DNA from 2 places in the Massilia sp. CFBP9012 genome. Region 2 is predicted to be linked to the other one. Evidence: predicted binding sites of a transcription regulator. Region 2 holds the regulator's gene; the other holds the start of a gene.
The links. Region 2 encodes sigma-54, which starts transcription at its own class of promoters, with help from an activator protein. Its sites were predicted from a motif close to TGGCANGNAANCTGCTTT; they were not measured.
Positions count from the first base shown of each region.

Region 1: a site for sigma-54 is predicted at 3,164-3,181, ahead of SOM61_RS17895 (circularly permuted type 2 ATP-grasp protein). Genes of this name have one in related genera too.

Region 1 is NZ_JAXCWM010000010.1:175,221-182,738, forward strand. Features, by position in the region: gene SOM61_RS17890 (transglutaminase family protein) at 1-3,039, opposite strand, end outside; gene SOM61_RS17895 (circularly permuted type 2 ATP-grasp protein) at 3,205-4,617, shown strand; gene SOM61_RS17900 (alpha-E domain-containing protein) at 4,619-5,644, shown strand; gene SOM61_RS17905 (zinc-binding metallopeptidase family protein) at 5,722-6,840, opposite strand; gene SOM61_RS17910 (T6SS amidase immunity protein Tai4 family protein) at 7,047-7,286, opposite strand; gene SOM61_RS26440 (T6SS amidase immunity protein Tai4 family protein) at 7,267-7,518, opposite strand, start outside.
Region 2 is NZ_JAXCWM010000003.1:463,957-471,474, forward strand. Features, by position in the region: gene SOM61_RS06980 (monovalent cation:proton antiporter family protein) at 1-960, opposite strand, end outside; gene SOM61_RS06985 (KpsF/GutQ family sugar-phosphate isomerase) at 1,117-2,115, shown strand; gene SOM61_RS06990 (KdsC family phosphatase) at 2,115-2,669, shown strand; gene lptC (LPS export ABC transporter periplasmic protein LptC) at 2,682-3,290, shown strand; gene lptA (lipopolysaccharide transport periplasmic protein LptA) at 3,331-3,879, shown strand; gene lptB (LPS export ABC transporter ATP-binding protein) at 3,876-4,643, shown strand; gene SOM61_RS07010 (RNA polymerase factor sigma-54) at 4,655-6,133, shown strand; gene hpf (ribosome hibernation-promoting factor, HPF/YfiA family) at 6,209-6,568, shown strand; gene SOM61_RS07020 (enoyl-CoA hydratase/isomerase family protein) at 6,682-7,518, shown strand, end outside.

The DNA of each region.
Region 1 (7,518 bases), on a different contig from region 2:
CATGCGGCCATTGCAGGCCACCACGTGGCGGCCGTCGGTCAGGCCGGTGACCTTCAGCTGCATGCGCTCGACCGACGAATCGACATAGCGCGCGGTACCGCCGGCCGAGACTTCCTCGCCCAGCACATTCCACGGCTCGATCGCCTGGCGCAACTCCATCTCGACGCCCTCGTAGACGACGCTGCCAAAGCGCGGGAAGCGGAACTCGATGAAGGGATCGAACCAGCGGTCTTCGAAGGCATAGCCGGCCGCGCGCAGGTCGCGCGCGACGTCGCGGATATCCTGGGCGACGAAATGCGGGAGCATCCAGCGGTCGTGCAGCGCGGTGCCCCAGTGCACCAGACGGGCCTGGCAGGGCTCGCGCCAGAAGCGCGCGACCAGGGCCCGCAGCAACAGCATCTGCAGCAGGCTCATGCGTTCGTGCGGCGGCATCTCGAAGGCGCGGAATTCCACCAGTCCCAGGCGGCCGGTGGGGCCGTCGGGCGAATAAAGCTTGTCGATTGAAAATTCGGCGCGGTGCGTATTGCCGGTCAGGTCGACCAGCAGGTTGCGCAGCAGGCGGTCGACCATCCACGGCTTGTCGCCCGGGTGCAGGGTGGGCAGCACCTGGTCCATTTGCTGGAAGGCGATCGCCAGCTCGTACAGATTGTCGTCGCGCGCCTCGTCGACCCGCGGCGCCTGGCTGGTCGGCCCGATGAAGGTGCCCGAGAACAGGTAGGACAGGGCCGGATGCACCTGCCAATAGGTGATCAGGCTCTTGAGCAGGTCGGGCCGGCGCAGCATCGGGCTGTCGTCGACGCTGGCGCCGCCCAGGGTGGCGTGGTTGCCGCCGCCGGTGCCGGTGTGGCGGCCATCGTGCATGAATTTCTCGGTGCCCAGGCGCGTCAGGCGCGCTTCCTGGTACAGGGTCGTCACGTTGTGCACCAGCTCGTTCCAGGTGGCGGCCGGATGGATATTGACTTCGATGACGCCAGGGTCGGGCGTGACGCTGAGCAGCTTGATGCGCGGGTCGCGCGGCGGCGCATAGCCTTCGATCCGCAGCTTCATCTTGAGCCTGGCGGCAGTGGTCTCGACCGCACTGACCAACGCCAGGTAATCCTCGATGCGCTTTTGCGGCGGCATGAACACATACAGGCGTCCGGCGCGCACTTCGACGCACAGCGCGGTGTGGATCACGTCGCGTGCGGCCGGTTCGGCCGGCGCGGCCGGCGCGGCCGGCGCGGCCGGCGCGGCCGGCGTAACCGGCTTGCCGGCCCTGGCGGCCTTGTCCGCCGATTTACCGGCGGCCAGGCCCAGCACCGGGCGCCGGTCCTTCTTCACGGCCGGCAAGGCGGCGCGCGGCGCGAACGGATCGATATCGAACCCGGGATCGCGTTCTTCAGGCAGCACCCACGGCAGCGTGGCCAGCGGCAGGCGCAGGCCGATCGGCGAATCGCCCTCGAGCAGGTACAGGTTTTCGCGCCGCAGCGGCCAGGGCGAGGTGCGCCAGCTGGTGCCGAGCATGACGGCCGGGTCGTATTCCTTCGCCTGCAGCGGCAGCACATAGCCGGCCACCTGGCCCAGGCCGCGCTCGAGCAGGCGCGCCAGCCGGCGCCGTTCCTCCGGCGCCTTGAGGTCGGCTTGCAAGGGATCGAGGTTGCGCGGCAGCGCCTGCTCGCGCTGGGCCTGCAGCAGCACGTCTTCATAGGCCGCGATGGCGCTGCCCGCCGGCAGGCCGAGCGACTTGACCAGCTCGACGATGAAGTGGCCGGCTTCCTCGCTGCCATAGCCATCGTCGATATATTCGTCCGAGAACAGGGACGGATCGAGCCATATCGGCTGGCCGTCGACGCGCCAGAAGATATTCAGGGCCCAGCGCGGCAGCGGCTCGCCCGGATACCATTTGCCCTGGCCATAGTGCAGCATGCCGCCCGGCGCGAAATGGCTTTTCAGCCGGTGCATCAGATTGCCGGCCAGTTCGCGCTTCTTGTCGCCGTGCGCCAGGGTATTCCATTCCGGCCCGTCCATATCGTCGATCGAGACGAAGGTGGGCTCGCCGCCCTGGGTCAGGCGCACGTCCTGGGCCAGCAGATCGGCATCGACCTGCTGGCCGAGACGGTCGATGGCCTGCCAGTCGGTTTCCGTGTACGGCTTGCTTACGCGCGGGTCTTCATGGATGCGGGTGACCGTCATCTCGTGGATGAAGGTGACCTCGGCCTGGTCGCTGAAGCCCGTCACCGGCGCCGCCGACGAGGGTAGCGCGGTGCAGGCCAGTGGGATATGGCCTTCGCCCGCCAGCATGCCCGAGGTCGGGTCGAGTCCGATCCAGCCGGCGCCGGGAATGTACACCTCGGTCCAGGCATGCAGGTCGGTGAAGTCCTCGAGGGGGCCGCTCGGACCGTCGAGTGCTTCCTGGTCGGCGCGCAGCTGGATCAGGTAGCCCGAGACGAAGCGCGCCGCCAGCCCCATTTCGCGCAGGATCTGCACCAGCAGCCAGCCGGTGTCGCGGCACGAGCCGGAACACTTTTCCAGTGTGTCTTCCGGCGTCTGCACGCCAGGCTCCATCCGCAACAGATAGGCGATATCGCGCTGCAGGCGCTGGTTGATCGCCACCAGGAAATCGTTGGTATTCATCGGCTGCGCCAGCAGCTCGCGCCGCGCCGCCTCCACCCAGGCCAGCAGGCGGGGACCGGGCGGCTCGGCCTGGGCATACGCGCTCAGCTCCGTCTTCAGTTGCGCCGGATAGGCGAAGGGGAAATTCTCGGCATAGCTCTCGATGAAGAAATCGAAGGGATTGATGACCGTCATGTCGGCAATCAGGTCGACCGTGAACTCGAGTGTGTCCGTTTTTTCCGGGAACACGAAACGGCCGATGTAATTGCCGTATGGGTCTTGCTGCCAGTTGATGAAATGCTCTTGCGGCAGCACCGACAGCGAATACGACAGGATCGGCGTGCGCGCATGCGGCGCCGGACGCAGGCGCACTTCATGCGGCGAGAGGGCGACTTGCCGGTCATAGCGGTAGCTGGTCTTGTGGTGCAGCGCGATACGGATAGCCATGCGGGAGTGCCTTTATAGGAGAGGTCACGAACGATACCAGCACCGTCGATGCATGCCTGTTTCAACAGTATTTAAGCATGATTCATACCCGCAATATAATGCGCTCGTGCGGCGTCGCCCCAGCTGGCACGTTTCTTGATTGCACTTATGCCACTGGAGGATCCGATGCCGAAATTTTACGATGAAATGTATTCCACTGCGGCAACTGCACGGCCTCACTATGACGCGTTCGCGCGCTGGCTTGCCCTGCAGTCGCCGCAACTGATCGCGCAAAAGCGGGCCGAAGCCGAGCTGACCTTCCAGCGGGTGGGAATCACCTTCGCTGTGTACGGCGACAACGCCGGCAAGGAGAGGTTGATTCCATTCGACATCATTCCGCGCGTGATCAACGCCGCGGAATGGGCCAAGCTGCAGGCCGGCCTGGTGCAGCGGGTGACCGCGCTGAACCGTTTCCTGCATGATGTCTACCACGACCAGGCTATCCTGAAGGCGGGCATCATCCCGCCCGAACAGATCCTGAACAACGCGCAATACCGGCCCGCCATGCAGGGCGTCAGGGTGCCTTCCAATATCTACGCCCATATCGCCGGGGTCGACATCGTGCGCGCGGGCGAGGGCGAGTTCTACGTCCTCGAAGACAATCTGCGGGTGCCTTCCGGCGTGTCCTACATGCTGGAAAACCGCAAGATGATGATGCGGCTGTTTCCCGCGCTGTTCGCGAGCAACCGCGTGGCGCCGGTCGAGCACTATCCCGACCTGCTGCTCGACAACCTGCGCACCGTGGCGCCGCACGGCCTCGACGATCCGACCGTGGTCGTGCTCACGCCGGGCATGCATAACTCGGCCTATTTCGAACACGCCTTCCTGGCCCAGCAGATGGGCGTGGCGCTGGTGCAGGGGCAAGACCTGTACGTCAGCGACGACACCGTCTATATGCGCACCACGCGCGGGCCGAAGCAGGTCGACGTCATCTATCGCCGCATCGACGACGACTACCTCGATCCACGAGCCTTCCGCGCCGAGTCCACCCTGGGCGTGCCGGGCCTGCTCGACGCGGTGCGCGCCGGGCGGGTCGGCCTGGCCAACGCCATCGGCACCGGGGTGGCCGACGACAAGTCGATCTATCCCTATGTGCCGGACATGATCGAATTCTATCTGGGCGAAAAGCCGATCCTGAACAACGTGCCGACCTACCAGTGCAGGAAGAAAGACGATCTCGCGTACACCTTGTCGCGGCTGCCGGAGCTGGTGGTCAAGGAAGTGCACGGCGCGGGCGGCTACGGCATGCTGGTCGGGCCGGCCTCGACCCACGCCGAGATCGAGGCTTTCCGCGAGCGCCTGGTGGCCAACCCGGACGGCTATATCGCCCAGCCCACGCTGGCCTTGTCGGCTTGCCCGACCTATGTCGAATCGGGCATCGCGCCGCGCCACATCGACCTGCGTCCCTTCGTCTTGTCGGGCAAGACCGTCTCGATGGTGCCGGGCGGCCTGACCCGGGTGGCGCTGCAGGAAGGTTCGCTGGTGGTCAATTCGTCGCAGGGCGGCGGCACCAAGGACACCTGGATTTTGGAGAACTAGCATGTTGAGCCGCACCGCAGATCATTTGTTCTGGATGGCCCGCTACACCGAGCGGGCCGAAAACACGGCCCGCATGCTCGATGTCCGGGTCCAGTATTCGCTGATGCCGCAGTCGGCGCAGGCCGAGCAGCAGGGCTGGCGCAGCATGCTGGGCGTGTCCGAGCTGGAGGCGCAGTTCGAGGCCAAGTACCCCGCGCTCACACAGAAGGACGTGATCGACTTCATGGTGCGCGATCCGGACAACCCGTCCTCGATCACCAGCTGCCTGCGCGCATCCCGCGAGAACGCGCGCGCCGTGCGCGGCTCCCTGACCACCGAGGTATGGGAAACCGAAAATACGACCTGGCTGATGCTGCAGCAGCATCTCAATAAGCGCACCTTCGAGCACGATCCCGGCCAGTTCCTGGAGTGGGTCAAGTACCGCTCGCACCTGTCGCGTGGCGTCACGCTGGGCACCATGCTCCAGGACGAGGCGTTCAACTTCATCCGTCTCGGCACCTTCCTGGAACGGGCCGACAACACGGCGCGCATCCTCGACGTCAAGTTCAGGTTCGGGACGCACGATGCGGTCCAGGCCGGGACGCAGGCGGAGTTCTACCAGCTTGCGGCGCTGCTGCGCTCGGTGTCCGCCTTCGAGACCTACCGCAAGGTCTATCGGGACGCCATCACCTCGAAGCGGGTGGCCGAACTATTGATACTGCAAGAGAAGATGCCGCGCTCGCTGGTGGCGTGCATCGCAGCGGTGGTGGCCAACCTGAAGGACGTGCGTAATGCGCAGTCGCACGATACCGAGCGCCTGGCCATGGAACTGTACGCCATGCTGCAGTCGGCCCCGATCGGCGACATCCTCGAAGAAGGCCTGCACGCCTTCCTGACCCGCTTCCTTGCTTCGGTCGACGCATTGGGCAACGGCATCAGCCGCGACTTCCTGATCCCGATCGAGCCGGTCCCTTCCGACGAGGGACAGACCCAGTCCCAGACGCAGACCCTGGGCGGGATGACGCAAACCCAGACCCAGACGGCGTAGGCCGGGTGCACCGACATGGCGCGCGCCGCACCGTTTTGAGGAAAACGGCGGCGCGGGCCTCATGACGGTGCGTCGGCTCAGGCGCCCGGTGTGACAGGCACCGGCGTCGCGGCCGGCTTGACTGGCGCCGTCGCTTGCTTGATCTGGGCGCGCACGACGCGGTGCACGAAGTGCAGTTTTTCCAGTACCGGTGGGCTGAGCGTGAACGGGTAGGAGTCCGGCATCCCGATGCTGCGATTCAGGCTGTTGAGCACGTAGGTCAGCGCGAACCAGTCGCTCAGGGTATCGTCGAACGCGTCGGTCCTGGTCGGCAAGGTGATGCCGTCGAGCGCAGGCTCGTCGGCCTTGCGCGGCTTGAGCTGCAGGCCGCAGGAGTGCGCCGTCTCCAGCGTATCGATCATGTGGAGGTAGTGGGCCCAGGTCTCGGCCCAGTCTTCCCACGGGTGCGAGCTGGCATAGCTGCTCACGAAACGCTCCGCCCAGTCGTCGGCCGGCCCGTTCTCATAGTGGCGCTTCAGGCTCTCGCCGTAATCCTGGCGCTCGTCGCCGAACAGCGCGCGGTACTCGTCGATCCACGGGCTGTTGGCCACCAGGCGGTCGAAATAGTAGTGGCCACTTTCGTGACGAAAATGACCCAGCAGCGTGCGATAGCGCTCGTGCATCTGCTCGCGCGTGCGTTCGCGCTCGGCCGGATCGGCTTCGGCAATGTTCAGGGTGATCACGCCGTCGGCATGGCCGGTCATCACGCACTGGTCCGTCACGCCGTCTTCCAGGAACTGGAATGCAAGGCCGGTCTCCGGCTCGTCTTCCTTCGACGCCGGAGTCAGGTTCAGCGTCGCCAGCGAAAACAGCAGGCGGCGCTTGGCCGCTTCGAGACGCGCCCACAGGATCCGGTTTTTTTCGGAGGTCAGCGCCGGGATGACCACGGTCAGCTGGCAGGAGGTGCACAGATCGTGCGGGTCATCCGCAGGCAGCATCCAGTTGCATACATTGTGCTGAACATAGTTGCTGCATTGTTTATAGACCTTGCCGGCGTCGGTGCGATTCAGGCTGCGCCACAGGCCGTCCTCGGTCTGTTCGAAGCTGTTGACGCTGCGCGTGGCCGGCTGGTAGCCGAGCGTGCTGTCGCAATTGAAGCAGAGGGTGTTTTCAAAAAAAATCTGTTGTGAGCACTTGTCGCAGTGAAAGGTTTTCATGGTAGAAATAAGAGTGGGCTGACGGGCGTATTCGATATTAATAATCTAACAGCAAAATCGATCGCGGCAGGCACGTGTAAGACAACGCCGCATTAAGGTGGAAGGGGATGAGGAAAAGACGCACCTGACGGTGCTGGTAATGAAGGTGGTCGCACTGGATCGCGACCAAGCGCACACGCTATGCTCTGGAAAAATCCAGCCACGTGCTATCTGGCGGTAGCACCGTGGGCCTGCGGTCGCGAAGGATGCTCCTGCCCATAAATGCGTTTCGGGTAGATGACCAATCGCTTCGCCAGGTCGTCCAGTGCTTTGCTGTGGTAGAGGTCCATGCATTTCAAGAAATCGAACCGCACGCCCTTGATTTCCGATTCGACCAGCGGATTGGAATAATCCCGTGCCAGGTAGCTATTCACTAAGGAATTGACCTCATCTGGATTCTGGTCCATATCGAAGTATGTCCAGTCGCGTAAGGCAGCTGATGCTGCTGCCGGCATCCGTAGCCACGCTAGTGTCATTCCGATAGGCTTGGGTCAGACAGGTTGCCAGCACCATGTCCTTGTAATTCTGCGCGTAAGTGCGGGTTACAGCCAGCGGGGAGGTATTGTCGCGAGCACTGATATGGGCTGGCAATGACAATAAAGTGGACACCATCACTGCCAGTCGCAGAGCGGACAACCT
Region 2 (7,518 bases):
CGCGAGCAGGGCGATCAGGCCGAACTTGAGCAGCACCGGCAGCGCGAGCAACAGCAGCACCAGCCGCCAGTGCTCGATCACCATCCGCAGGTCGAGCAGCATGCCGATCGTGATGAAGAACAGCCCGAGCAGCACGTCGCGGAACGGCTTGATGTCTTCTTCCACCTGATGCTTGTAGGGCGTCTCGGAGATCAGCATGCCGGCCACGAAGGCGCCGAGGGCCAGCGACAGGCCGGCCTGCTCGGTGATCCAGGCCGCGCCCAGGGTCACCAATAACAGATTGAGCATGAACAGCTCTTGCGAGCGGCGCTTGGCGACGATGGTGAACCAGCGGCCCATCAGCTTCTGGCCGAAGAACAGCAGCAGGGCCAGCACCAGCGCCGCCTTGAGCGCTTCCACGCCAAGGGTGATCGCCAGGTCTTCCGGATCGCGCGCCAGCGCCGGGATCATGATCAAGAGCGGCACCACCGCCAGGTCCTGGAACAGCAGGATGCCGACGATGCGCCGCCCATGCTCGCTTTCGAGCTCCAGCCGCTCGGTGAGCAGCTTGACGACGATGGCGGTCGAGGACATCGCCAGCGCGCCGCCCAGCGCGAAGGCGGCCTGCCAGCCGAGGGCAATGCCGGGCAGGAACCAGGCCGCCAGCAGCCCGATCCCCATCGCGGCCGCGATCGTCGACACCACCTGGGCCAGGCCCAGCCCGAACACGATGCGCCGCATCGAGCGCAGCTGCCCGAGCGAGAACTCCAGGCCGATCGAGAACATCAGGAACACCACCCCGAACTCGCCCAGCGCGTGGGTGGTGGGACTGTCTTCGGCCAGGGCCAGGGCGTGGGGGCCGATCAGGACACCGACGGCGAGGTAGCCGAGCATCGGCGGCAGTTGCAGGCTACGGAAGACGACCACGCCCAGGACGGCGCAGCCCAGAAGGAGGAGGGTGAGTTCGAGGCCGGAATGCATTGATGCGAAGCTGGGATAAACAGCAAAAGTGTTGATCTTATGGCACTAGCCAGGTGTGGTGCGGCGGTCGCTTGTTATCGTTTGTTACGACTGGCAAGTTTTTTGCTTTCCCAATTCGTTTATACTTCCAAAATGAGTGTAACCGATGAAAAAATAATGCCGAAAAGTTTTGACGAAACCCTGGCCCGGCGCGTCCTGGACCTGGGTCGCGAAACGCTGTCGATCGAAGCGGACGCCATCCGCGCGCTGCAGGCGCGCCTGGGCGACGACGACAGTTTCGTGAACGCCGCGCAGCTGATCATGGCCTGCGACGGCCGCGTGGTCGTGTCCGGGATGGGCAAGTCGGGCCACATCGGCCGCAAGATCGCCGCCACCCTGGCGTCCACCGGCACCCCGGCCTTCTTCATGCACCCGGGCGAAGCCGCGCACGGCGACCTGGGCATGGTCACCAAAAATGATGTCGTGATCGCGATCTCCAATTCGGGCGAATCGTCCGAGATCCTGGACATCCTGCCGGCCGTGAAGCGCCTGGGCGCGCGCGTGATCGCCATGACCGGTAAACCAGCCTCGCGCCTGGCCAAGCTGGCCGACGTGCACCTGGACATCGCGGTGGACAAGGAAGCCTGCCCGCTCAACCTGGCGCCGACCACCAGCACCACCGTGACCCTCGCGATGGGCGATGCGCTGGCCGTGGCGCTGCTCGACGCGCGCGGCTTCCGTGAACAAGACTTCGCGCTGTCGCATCCGGGCGGCGCGCTGGGCCGGCGCCTCCTGACCCATGTGCGCGACGTGATGCGCAGCGGCGACGCGGTGCCGAGCGTGAGCCCCGAAACCTCGCTGGTCGAAGCGCTGCTCGAAGTGACCCGCAAGGGCCTCGGCATGACCGCCATCGTCGACGCCGAAGGCCGTCCGGTCGGCGTGTTCACCGACGGCGACTTGCGTCGCGTGATCGAACGCATGCACGACTTCTCGGACATCCAGATCCGCGACGTGATGCACGCCAACCCGCGCCGCGTGCGCCCCGAGCAGCTGGCGGTCGACGCCGTCGCCGTGATGGAAGAATTCCGCATCAACCAGATGCTGGTGGTCGATGACGACGACCGCCTGGTCGGCGCGCTGCACATCCACGACCTGACCCGCGCAAAGGTGATCTGATGAGCGACACGTTTATCCCAGCCATTACGCCGTTGGCCCATATGGAACGCGCGGCCCGCATCAAGGTCATGATCTTCGACGTCGACGGCGTGCTGACCGACGGCAGCCTGACCTACGGCCCGGAAGGCGAAGTCACCAAGACCTTCAACGTGCTCGACGGCCTGGGCATCCAGCTGTTGAACAAGACCGGTGTCCAGACCGCGATCATCAGCGCGCGCCTGTCGCCGATCGTCGTCAAGCGCGCGGCCGATCTGGGCATCTCGCACGTCCACCAGGGCATCCACGACAAGCGCATCGGCTTCGCCAAGCTGTTGGAAAGCACCGGCTTTACGGCCGAGCAGTGCGGCTACATCGGCGACGACGTGATCGACCTGCCGCTGTTCGCGCGCGTCGGCTTCGCCGTCGCGGTGCCGTCCGGCCACCCCGAGGTGCAGCACCGCGCGCACTACGTCACCAAGAATGGCGGGGGCCGCGGCGCGGTGCGCGAGGTGTGCGACCTCGTGATGCGCGCCCAGGGCACCTACGACCAGGCGCTCGCGCCGTACTTCGCCTAAAGGCCACGCACCATGGCCACCATCGTCCAAAACAAGCGTACCGCGCATCGCTGGAATCTCCTGGCGATGATCGTGATCGGCACCTTCTTCGCCTTCGGCAGCTTCTGGCTGCTGCAACTGATGCAGGCGTCCGACATCGACGCCCAGCTGGGCGGGCCGCCGGACGAACCGGACTACATCGTCGAGAATTTCTCGTTCGTGCGCATGACCGAGAATGGCCAGCCGAGCTATGTATTGTCGGGCAAGCACCTGGCCCACATCCCGCTCGGCGACGTCTCGCACGTCGACCAGCCGCTGCTGCGCGGCGTCGAGCCGGGCCGCCCGCCGATGACGGTGGTCGCCAAGAAAGCCCAGGTGTTCCACGAAGAGCACCGGGTCGAACTGATGGGCGACGTCGACCTGCAGCGCCCGAAGACGGCGCAGAGCGAGTCCTTGCACTTGCGTAGCCAGGCGCTGACCGTGCTCCCCGACGAAGAAATCGTCAAGACCGACCTCCCGGTTGACCTGCAGCTTGGGGCATCGAGCGTGAAAGGCACCGGCATGGTCGCCAACAACGCCACCCAGCAAGTGCACATGTCCAGCCGCGGCCAGATCGTCTATCCGCCACGACCGCGCCAGTAAGCCTGCGCCGCGCGATAACCCAGGACCAGCATTCCTTATCATGAAAAATATATTTGCCGCCGTACTCCTTTCCCTGCTGTCGCTGACGGCAGCCGCCGAACGTGCCGACTCGCTCAAACCCGCGCAGGTCGAATACGATTCCGCCGATCTCGACGGGGTCAACGGTGTGCGCACCCTGACCGGTAACGTGATCCTCACCCGCGGTACGCTGTTGCTCAAGGCCGACCGCGCCGTGGTCAGGGAAACGCCCGAAGGCTATATGACGGTGACACTCACCGCCAACAACGGCAAGCTCACCACGTTCCGCCAGAAGCGCGACGGCGGCCCCAACCTGTGGGTCGAGGGCCAGGCCGAGCGCATCGAGTACGACGAGCGCGCCGAGCTGGTGCGCCTGTACTCGAATGCCCTCATCAAGGAACTGGAAAACGATCAACTGAGCAACCAGGTCACCGGCCCTTTCATCTCGTATGACAGCCGCAAGGAAGTGGCCACCGTGCGCAACGACGTCAGCGGCCAGAGCAAGGTTGGCGGCGGCCGCGGCACCCTGATCCTCTCGCCCAAGCGCACCCCCGCCGGAGGAGCGCAATGACGGCAATCCCGATGGATCTGGGCGATTGCAGCACCCTGGTCGTCAAGGGCCTGCAGAAGAGCTATGGCAAGCGCCTGGTGGTGCGCGACGTGTCGCTGCAGGTCGAGTGCGGTGAAGTGGTCGGCTTGCTGGGCCCGAACGGCGCCGGCAAGACCACGTCGTTCTACATGATCGTCGGCCTGGTGCCGTCGGACGCCGGCTCGATCGACATCAACGGCACCGACATCACCAGCCTGCCGATCCACCGCCGCGCCGTATTGGGCCTGTCCTACCTGCCGCAAGAGGCCTCGGTATTCCGCAAGCTGACGGTGGAAGATAACATCCGCGCCGTGCTCGAGCTGCAGAAGGACAACGGCAAGCCGCTGTCGAAAGACCAGATCAACGAGCGCCTCGACACCTTGCTGGCCGACCTGCAGATCGAGAAGCTGCGCGAGAACCCGGCGCTGTCGCTGTCGGGCGGCGAGCGCCGCCGCGTGGAGATCGCGCGCGCGCTGGCGACCAATCCGCGCTTCGTGCTGCTCGACGAACCGTTCGCCGGCGTCGACCCGATCGCCGTGATCGAGATCCAGCGCATCGTGCGCTTCCTGAAGGAGCGCCGGATCGGTGTCCTGATCACCGACCACAACGTGCGCGAGACGCTCGGCATCTGCGACCGCGCCTACATCATCAACCAGGGCGCGGTGCTTGCCTCCGGCCGCCCTGACGACATCATCGCGGACGAGTCGGTGCGCCGCGTGTACCTGGGTGAACACTTCCGCATGTGAGCGACGCCTAGATGAAACAGTCCCTGCAACTTCGCACTTCGCAGCACCTCGCGCTTACGCCGCAACTGCAGCAGTCGATCCGGTTGCTGCAACTGTCGACGCTCGAACTGCACCAGGAGATCGAGCAGATACTGGGCGATAACCCCTTGCTCGAGCGGCTCGACGACCCGCTCGACCATTCGGTGCGTTTGCTGGCCGACGGCGCCATCAACAATGCGCCCGCCAGTGGCGAAGCGCCGCCGGCGCCCGGCCAGCAGGCCGAGGGCCAGGATGCGCCGGCGCAGGAGGGCGAGGGTTTCGAGGGCGGCGCCGACAACGAGCGCAGCGACGCCGACTGGAGCGAAGGTGGCGCGCCATCTTCAGGCGGCGGTGGCGAGGACGAGGACGGCCGCCCGCAGCTGGAAGCCTGCGCCATCACCCTGCGCGAACACCTGATGGAGCAGGTGCGCGAAGCCACCCTGTCGGCGCGCGACCGCGCGCTGGCCGAGCTGGTGATCGATGCGCTGGACGACAACGGCTACCTCGAAGAACCGCTCGACGAGATCCATGCAAGGCTGCCCGAAGAACTCGACATCGAGATCGAAGAGCTGCGTTGCGCGCTGGCGCTGGTGCAGAGCATGGACCCGGTGGGCGTCGGCGCGCGCAGCGCGGCCGAGTGCCTGGCGCTGCAGATCCGGCGCATGCCGGGCGTGCCGATGGTGACGCGGCGCATGGCCCTGACCATCGTCGAGGGTTACCTGAGCTGGTTCGCCCAGCGCGAATACAGCAAGCTGAAAAAAGCGCTCGACTGCGACGACGAAGACTTGCGCGAGGTGCAGGCCGTGGTGCGCCAATGCAATCCGCATCCGGGCGCGGCGTTCGCTTCGAACGTGTCGGACTATGTGGTGCCGGACGTGATCGTGCGCCGTTCCAAGAGCGGCTGGGCGGTCACCCTGAACCCGGACGTGATGCCGCGCCTGCGCGTCAACAGCCTGTACGCCAGCATGCTCAAGCAGGGCAAGAGCGAGGCGCAGATGGGCGCGCAGATGCAGGAAGCGAAGTGGCTCATCAAGAATATGCGCCAGCGTTTCGACACCATCCTGCGTGTGGCGGAGGCGATCGTCGAGCGCCAGCGCAATTTTTTCTCCCATGGCGCGGTTGCCATGCGGCCCCTTGTTTTACGTGAGATAGCTGATACACTAGGCCTACACGAGAGCACAATTTCTCGTGTCACAACGCAGAAATACATGCTGACCCCGCACGGCATGTTTGAGTTGAAGTATTTCTTCGGCAGCCACGTTGCCACCGAGGCGGGAGGCGAAGCATCCTCGACGGCAATCCGTGCGCTCATTGCACAATTGACAGGAGCAGAAGACCCTAGGAACCCTTTATCCGACAGCAAGATCGCGGAGATGCTCGGGGAACAAGGCATGGTCATCGCGCGCCGCACGGTTGCAAAATACCGTGAAGCCCTCAAGATACCCCCTGTAAGCCTCCGCAAGTCCTTGTAACTGCGCCGTCCACAGACATCGTGCCTTGTCGCGTTCCTGTGGTCCACACGGTGCAACATTTTCAAAGGAGTGTGTATGAACCTCACAATCAGTGGCCATCATCTCGAAGTAACCCCCGCCATCCGTGAATACGTTCAGAATAAGCTCGAGCGCATCATTCGCCATTTCGACCAGGTGATCGACACCCACGTCTTCCTGGCCGTCGACAACCTCACTGAAAAAGAAAAAAGGCAAAAAGCAGAGATCAACGTCCAGGTGTCGGGAAAGACCCTGCACGTGGCCAGCGTCGCACAAGACCTGTACGCCGCGATCGATACGCTGATGGATAAGCTGGACCGACAGATCCTCAAACACAAGCAGCAACTGAAAGACCATAGCCGTACTTCGATCAAACGCATGCCGGAAATCGACGGCGAAGACGCTGCTGTCGCCTGATCAGGCGCAGGGCTCACACTAGCTAAGGGCGTCTGAGGGGACGCCCTTTTTGCATCTGTGGCACATCCAATCCGGCGGGGTAAGATACGGTTTTACCGACCACTGATCACCCCATGACCGACCACGTCCTGACCCGCATCGCCAACCGCACCGGCATCATCACCCTGGACCGCCCGAAGGCGCTCAATTCGCTGTCGCTCGAGATGGTGCGCGCGCTGACCGCGGTGCTGCGCGCCTGGCAGCATGACGGGCAGGTCGAGGCGGTCGTACTGACCAGCAGCAGCGAGAAGGCCTTGTGCGCGGGCGGCGACATCCGTTTCTTCCATGAGGTCGGCCATGCGACGCCGATGGGCGGCAGCGCGCTGCTCGAGGATTTCTTCACCGAAGAATACGCGCTGAATCACCTGATCCATTTCTATCCAAAGCCTTACATCGCCATCATGGATGGCGTCGTGATGGGCGGCGGCATGGGCATCGCCCAGGGCGGCCCGGACTGCGGCCTGCGCATCGTGACCGAGCGCACGAAAATGGCCATGCCCGAGGTGAACATCGGCCTGTTCCCGGACGTCGGCGGCAGCCACTTTCTGTCGCATGCGCCGGGGCAGCTCGGCAACTACCTGGGCCTGACCGGGCTGACGATCGGCGCCGCCGACGCGCTGTATATCGGCCTGGCCGACGTGTTCGTGCCAGGCGCCGAGCTGCCGGACCTGCAGGCATTGATCGCGTCCACGCAAGGCGCCGGCCTGCCGGCGGCGATCCGCGCCTTCGCGGCGCCGTTTGCTGCAATGGCGGGGGCAAGCGAATTGCAGGTCCGGCGCAGGAGCATCGATGCGCATTTCGGCGCGGCGTCGGTCGCCGCGATCATGGGATCGCTCGAAGGCGACGCAACACCGTTCGCACACAAGGCGCTGGCCGCCATGCGCCAGCGTTCGCCCCTGTTGATGTGCGTG